3 regions of the Hoeflea sp. CAU 1731 genome follow, and region 3 is predicted to be linked to each of the others. Evidence: predicted binding sites of a transcription regulator. Region 3 holds the regulator's gene; each other region holds the start of a gene.
The links. The regulator PhoB, encoded in region 3, activates phosphate uptake and scavenging genes when phosphate is short. The targets are predictions, from matches to a motif close to TGTCATNNANCTGTCAT.
Positions count from the first base shown of each region.

Region 1: AAFN47_RS05030 (UDP-2,3-diacylglucosamine diphosphatase) is a predicted target of PhoB. The motif match lies at 1,215-1,231, and genes of this name have one in related genera.
Region 2: phnF (phosphonate metabolism transcriptional regulator PhnF) is a predicted target of PhoB. The motif match lies at 1,322-1,338, and genes of this name have one in related genera.

Region 1 covers NZ_JBDQQS010000002.1:192,166-194,432, forward strand. The annotation lists gene AAFN47_RS05020 (NADP-dependent malic enzyme) at 1-316, opposite strand, end outside; gene AAFN47_RS05025 (SDR family oxidoreductase) at 366-1,145, opposite strand; gene AAFN47_RS05030 (UDP-2,3-diacylglucosamine diphosphatase) at 1,279-2,112, shown strand; gene AAFN47_RS05035 (ABC transporter permease) at 2,218-2,267, shown strand, end outside.
Region 2 covers NZ_JBDQQS010000020.1:69,003-71,269, forward strand. The annotation lists gene purM (phosphoribosylformylglycinamidine cyclo-ligase) at 1-600, shown strand, start outside; gene purN (phosphoribosylglycinamide formyltransferase) at 597-1,280, shown strand; gene phnF (phosphonate metabolism transcriptional regulator PhnF) at 1,382-2,101, shown strand; gene AAFN47_RS24275 (endonuclease/exonuclease/phosphatase family protein) at 2,216-2,267, shown strand, end outside.
Region 3 covers NZ_JBDQQS010000005.1:142,861-145,127, forward strand. The annotation lists gene phoU (phosphate signaling complex protein PhoU) at 1-652, shown strand, start outside; gene phoB (phosphate regulon transcriptional regulator PhoB) at 693-1,376, shown strand; gene AAFN47_RS10285 (GcrA family cell cycle regulator) at 1,807-2,267, opposite strand, start outside.

The sequences.
Region 1 (2,267 bases), on a different contig from region 3:
CCTTGCCCTCCATCACCGGCTTGGAGGCCAGCGGGCCGATCGGGCCAAGTCCGAGAACAGCGGTTCCGTTGGAGACGACGGCCACCAGGTTGGCGCGTGACGTATAGTCTGCGGCGGTGGCCGGATCGTCGCGGATTTCCAGGCATGGAGCGGCCACGCCCGGCGAGTAGGCGAGCGCGAGGTCGCGCTGGTTGCCGAGCGGCTTTGTGGCCTGGATCTCCAGTTTGCCGGGCCTCGGATATTTGTGGAAAAACAGCGCGCTCTGGTCGAGTTCCGACAGAGCGGGTTTGCTGGTCTTGCTCATGTGATTGTCCACCCCTTCAGCCCTTCGGCAGATTGCTCCAGCGCAATTGGCGCGTCAACCGTCAGAAAGACTTCGGTACGAGACCGCCGTCGACGAGCAGGTTCTGTCCGGTGATATAGCCCGCCTGGCGGGAGCAGAGAAAGGCGCATGCGCTTCCGAATTCCTCTGCGGTGCCCGCGCGTCCAGCCGGAACAAGCCGCAAAACGCTCTTTTCGGCCTCTTCGTAGCTGACGCCTTTCTTCTGCGCCGTCGCCTTGATGTTGTTCGTCAGGCGGTCGGTGTCCATCTTGCCGGGAAGCACGGTGTTGATCGTCACATTCCGGTTCGCGACGGTGCGGGCGACGCCGCCCAGGAAAGAGGTCAGGCCGGCGCGCGCTCCCGACGACAGGTCGAGTCCCGGGATCGGCATATAGACGGAGGACGATGTGATATTGACGATGCGGCCGAACCCGCGCTCACACATGCCGTCGATCACCGCCTGGATCAGTTCGATGGGCGTGACCATGTTCTGCGTCACGCCTTTGAGGATCGCCTCGCGGTCAAGCTCCCGGAAATCCTTCAGGGGAGGGCCGCCATTGTTGTTGATGAGAATATCCGGTTTCGGGCAGGCCGCGAGCAGAGCGTCCTGTCCTTCCTTCGTCGATACGTCTGCAGCGACTTCGGTGACTTGAGCTCCGGTGGTCTTGCGAATCTCCTCGGCTGTGGCGGCGAGCGTCGACGCGTCCCGTCCGTTGACAACGATGTCGCAGCCGGCTTCTGCAAGCGCGATCGCGCAGCCCTTGCCGAGACCCTTGCTGGATGCGCAGATGATGGCCTTCTTGCCGGCTATACCGAGATCCATTGCGATTTCCTTCCCGATTACTGTGACTCTTTGTCGGATCCAGCTTCGAATTTGTCCTTATCGAAGCCTTGTCATCTGATTGTGACACGACTCTGGTTAGCCAACCATCAACGGACATGCAATGGTGGCGCAGATGACGAAAGCTCCAAAGGCTCGGCAATTCAGGACCCTGTTCCTCTCCGATATTCATCTGGGTTCTCGCGCCGCCAAGGCGGACTGGCTGATCGATTTCCTTCGCTATCATCATGCTGACACGATCATTTTGGTTGGCGACATCGTCGACGGATGGCGCCTCAAACGCAACTGGTACTGGCCACAGGACTGCAACAATGTGGTCCAGAAACTGTTGCGTCAGGCCCGCAAGGGGACGCGGATCATTTATATTCCCGGCAATCACGACGAATTCCTGAGAGATTTTCCCGGAACCCATTTCGGCGGGATCGAGGTGGAGTTGACGACGATCCATGAAGCCGCTGACGGGCGTCGTTATCTCGTCATGCATGGCGACGAGTTTGACGTCGTTGTGCGCCATGCGCGCATGCTCGCCCATCTCGGCGACTGGGCCTACGACCTGGCGATTTTCATCAATCGGCTCGTGAATTACGGCAGACGCCGGCTCGGACTGCCCTATTGGTCGTTCTCCGCCTGGGCGAAGCTGCAGGTCAAGCAGGCCGTCAACTTCATCGGCGAGTTCCAGCGCGTTGTCGTCGAGGAAGCCAGAAAACATGACGTCGACGGGGTCATTTGCGGTCACATCCACCACGCCGTCATCGAGGACATGGATGGAATACGCTACATCAACACCGGCGACTGGGTGGAAAGCTGCACGGCGGTGGCGGAAGACTTCGACGGCGAAATGCATCTTATCGAGTGGCGTCGCCCCGTCGCCCTGCCTGCTGAACCGAAGCGCCGCAAGGCGTTGGACGCCAGCGACGCCAGTTCTGAAAAACCCGCCAGGGCTGCGTGATACTTCGGCAACGCCGGCGTCGATAACGTTCCCGATCCGGAATTCCGTTGGATTGTCATAGCGGTATGCGGTGACAGACGGTGATTTACTGGCTATGTAAAATCAATGTCCAGCCAGCAAGCTACAGAGTCGGTTGCCTCCGGCGCCGCAGGTTC
Region 2 (2,267 bases), on a different contig from region 3:
CTCGCCGGTTTCGCCGTCGGTGCAGCCGAGCGCGGCCGGTTACTGCCCTCGGGCGCAATCCAGTCAGGCGACGTCATTCTGGGCCTTGCGTCTTCCGGCGTGCATTCGAACGGATTTTCGCTTGTCCGCAAGATTGTCGAGATCGCGGGATTGTCCTGGGACGACCCAGCGCCTTTTTCTCCGGAGATCAGCCTGGCGGAAGCGCTGCTGACCCCGACGCGCATCTATGTCAGATCCCTGTTGGAAACGCTGCGCTTCACCGATCGCATCAGGGCGCTGGCGCACATCACCGGGGGCGGCTTCCCGGAAAACATTCCGCGAGTTGTGCCGGACGGACTCGCCGCCGAAATCGATCTCGAAGCGCTTGCGCCTCCACCCATATTCTCCTGGCTTTCTTCTACCGGCGGAATTGAACCTGCTGAAATGTTGCGCACCTTCAATTGCGGCGTCGGAATGATCGCAATCGCCGCTCCTGAAGACGTCGCCGCGTTGACGGCTTCGCTCGGAACCAACGGCGAAAAGGCCCAACAGATCGGTGTGATTGTCGAACGCGATCCGTCCGAGCCCGGCGTGCGTTATCGCGGTGCGCTGGGTCTATGACCGGAAAGTCGGTCAAGCGGGTCGCCGTATTCATTTCAGGCCGCGGCAGCAATCTGGAAGCGCTGATCGAGGCCAGCGCGGCACAGGATTGTCCCTACCGGATCGTCGCTGTCCTCTCGGATAACCTGGAGGCGGGCGGACTGACGCTGGCGGCGCGGGAAAACATTCAAACATTCGCCATACCACGATCCGGTTTCGGATCGCGCAGCGAACACGAAGCGGCCGTGCTGGATGCCCTGAATTCCATCGACCCTGACATAATTTGCCTCGCCGGATATATGCGCCTCCTCTCCGCCGAATTTGTCAGACAGTGGAAAGGGCGCATCCTGAATATCCACCCTTCCCTCCTACCGAATCTGCCTGGGCTCGAAACACACAAACGCGCGCTTTCGCTCGGCATGCGGATCCACGGATGCACAGTGCATTTTGTCAATGAAGGGATGGATGACGGCCCGATCATTGGACAAGCCGCCGTTGTGGTGCGACCGGACGACGACGAGGAGACGCTCGCAGCACGGGTTCTAAAGGCGGAACATCGGCTATACCGGGAAATGCTCCGGCTGGCGGCCACCGACCGGGTCCGGCTGAGCAGCGGCGGCGAAACGATTTTTGACGACGCCTCTGCGCCGGATTGCGACGATGTCGTCCTGATCTCGCCTATTGAAGGCACGAAGCGATGAACTTCAGCTGAGCCGCTCACACTCATCAACACCGCCCATGCTGTCATGGAGATGTTAAGAAGCCGGATTACTGCTCATTCATCCGAATGAATGGGCGGGCGATGTTGCGAGACAAATGGAAAACGGTAAGGGCCGCTATCGACGAAGATATCGCCAGTGGCAAATTCGTCCAGGGCGACCGCATCCCAACCGAAGCCGAGTTGGCTGAAATATATTGCGCCGGCCGTCACTCGGTCAGACGCGCCGTCGCCGAACTGGCCAAAGAGGGCAAGCTCAGCGTCGAACAGGGCCGTGGCACCTATGTCGAAGCGGTTCCGCGCATCGTCTACGCTATTGGTAAACGCACACGCGTACACCGCAATCTCCTGCCACAGGGCATCAAGGTTACTGGCGAACTTCTCGATGTCGAGATGACCGATCCGAGCGATGGGCTCCGACAAGTATTGCGGCTTGAGGATGGCGAGCCAGCCATCTCATCGCGACGCATCACCTATGCGGACGGCCTGCCTGTCGGCTTTGGCGTCGCATGGCGATCGTCCATCCGCTTTCCTGATTTCGTAGAGCGGCAGAGCCTTCTCCTGTCGGCAACCGAGACCTACAAAACCTACGGAATCACCGACTATGTCAGGGCCGAAACCAACATAGAAAGTCGCCCGGCCCGGCCAGAGGAGGCCGAGTTACTGCGGCAACATCCTGATATGCCGGTGATGATACTGCACTCGGTCGATACGCTGATCGACGGAACTCCAATCTGTTACTCCGAAACGGTCTGGTCCACGGCCCGGGTCAGGTTCACCATTTCGGCGACCAACAACGATTAAGTCGCCTGGTCGCAACAGTTCTACACCGGTCGCCGACCGGACTTCATCAGAAACCGTCACTGACTTAACCGGGCCTCGACTGAAGAAGGGGCGCCCCAAAGACAAGGAGTTAACATGCTCTGCGCGACCTACAACATCCAGTATGGCAGGGGTAAAGACGACCGCT
Region 3 (2,267 bases):
TTCGGAGATGGGCGGCCTGACAGAGCGTATGGTTGAGGAATCGATCAGGGCGCTTGTCAATTCCGACGCCTCTCTGTCGCAAAAGGTTATTTCGGACGATCTGATCGTCGACGACGCAGAGCGACAGATCGACGAGAAGGCGGTCCTGATAATTGCCCGGCGTCAGCCGATGGCCTCGGATCTGCGCGAGATCATAGGATCGATCCGCATCGCCGCCGACCTTGAACGTGTCGGCGACATGGCCAAGGGCATTGCCAAGCGGGTCATCGCTGTTGAAGGTCTGGCGCAGCCGAAGAAGCTGGTGCGCGGCCTTGAACATCTCTCGGAACTCGCTCTGACCCAGCTCAAGGAAGTGCTTGATGCGTTTTCGAGCCGGTCGCCGGAGGCGGCGTCCGCCGTGCGCGAGCGCGACGAGGAAATCGACGCCATATACACGTCGCTGTTCCGCGAATTGCTGACCTACATGATGGAAGATCCACGAAACATCACGGCCTGTACGCATCTGCTGTTCTGCGCCAAGAACATCGAACGGATCGGCGATCACGTCACCAACATCGCGGAATCGATATACTACATGTCCACCGGGGCACAGCCGGATACCGAGCGTCCGAAGGACGACGAAACGGCGTCCGTTTCGGTAACTGCAAAATAGGCAACACCAGACAAGGCGGCGTCAGGACAAGGGCATGGGCATAGCACCGCAAATTACCGTCGTGGAAGACGAAGAGGCGCTGAGCGTTCTGCTCCGGTACAATCTGGAAGCGGAAGGCTACGACGTGGACACCGTCTTTCGCGGCGACGAGGCCGAACTGAAACTGCAGGAACGATTGCCGGATCTGCTGATCCTCGACTGGATGCTTCCGGGCCTCTCCGGTATCGAACTGTGCCGCCGTCTGCGCGTGCGGCCTGAGACCGAGCGGCTGCCGATCATCATGCTCACGGCGCGCGGCGAGGAAAGCGAGCGCGTGCGCGGGCTTGCGACAGGCGCCGATGATTACGTGGTGAAACCGTTCTCCACGCCGGAACTCATGGCGCGTGTGCGCGCGCTTCTGCGCCGGGCAAAGCCGGAAGCGATTTCCACTCTGCTCAAGAGCGGCGATATCGAGCTGGACCGCGAAACCCATCGCGTCTATCGCAAGGGCCGCGAAATCAAGCTGGGTCCGACCGAGTTTCGCCTGCTCGAGTTTTTCATGGCGTCGCCGACGAGGGTCTTCTCGCGGTCCCAATTGCTGGACGGCGTGTGGGGTCACGACATCTATGTCGACGAACGCACGGTCGACGTCCATGTCGGACGGCTGCGCAAGGCGCTCAACCTCGCCAATATGAAAGACGTCATCCGCACCGTCCGCGGCGCCGGCTACTCGCTGGAAAACTGACCGCCCTTCACTGCAGCCCGTGTGTTTGGCGGCTGCTTTTTTTGGACGTTTGTGTTATAACAGCTTTCCGGTCTTGAGCCTTTGCAACTGGGTCGCGGCTTGGGATTGCCAATAATGGCTTTTCCCGAAACAAAGCCAAGTTGGAGCCAAAACAGCGTTTCCCGAAACGAAGCCAGATTTGCCGTATGGTTCCAGAATCCCGAAACAAAGCCAAATCGAAGCCGAAACTGCCAATTCCCGAAACAAAGCCAGTGTCGGCGAACGGTAGTGATGGACGCCAGATAACTGGTAGAACCGTCTAACTAATTGTAATTACACAGAAAAAAACGCGACCACATAAGCAATCGTCCCACGCTGCGCTTCACGCAGCGTGGGACGAAAGGCGCCAGGATGCTGTGATGGAATTGCGAGCCTGCTTGACCTTGACCGGTCAGCTCTTCGACCGGCGGCGATCAGCGGCTGGCTGGAAGGCCAGCTTGGAATGATAGGAGCAGTACGGGCCTGATTCCTCGCAGTCGCTGCCGCAGAAATAGAAGCCCTCCTGCAGCGGATCGCCGATCGGCCATTTGCAGGTCCGCTCGGTCAGTTCCGTCAGCACCAGTCTCTTGGATATCGGAACGACAACGTCCTCGACAGGCCTCGTATCCAGATTGGTCACGGCGTCTGCGATGATATCCGCTTTGAGAGCGGTCGCCCCGCTGGTGCGCATGACCGGGCGCGGACTGGCTGCGCGCGCCGTAAACGAACTGCGGGACGCCGTCGTCGTTCTCTTATTCCGGGAGGCTGACGATCCGCCGGACTTTGCCCGCCCGGGCAGATTCAGCCGATGCACTTTTCCGATCACAGCGTTGCGGCTGATGCCGCCAAGCTGGGCCGCAATCTGACTGGCGC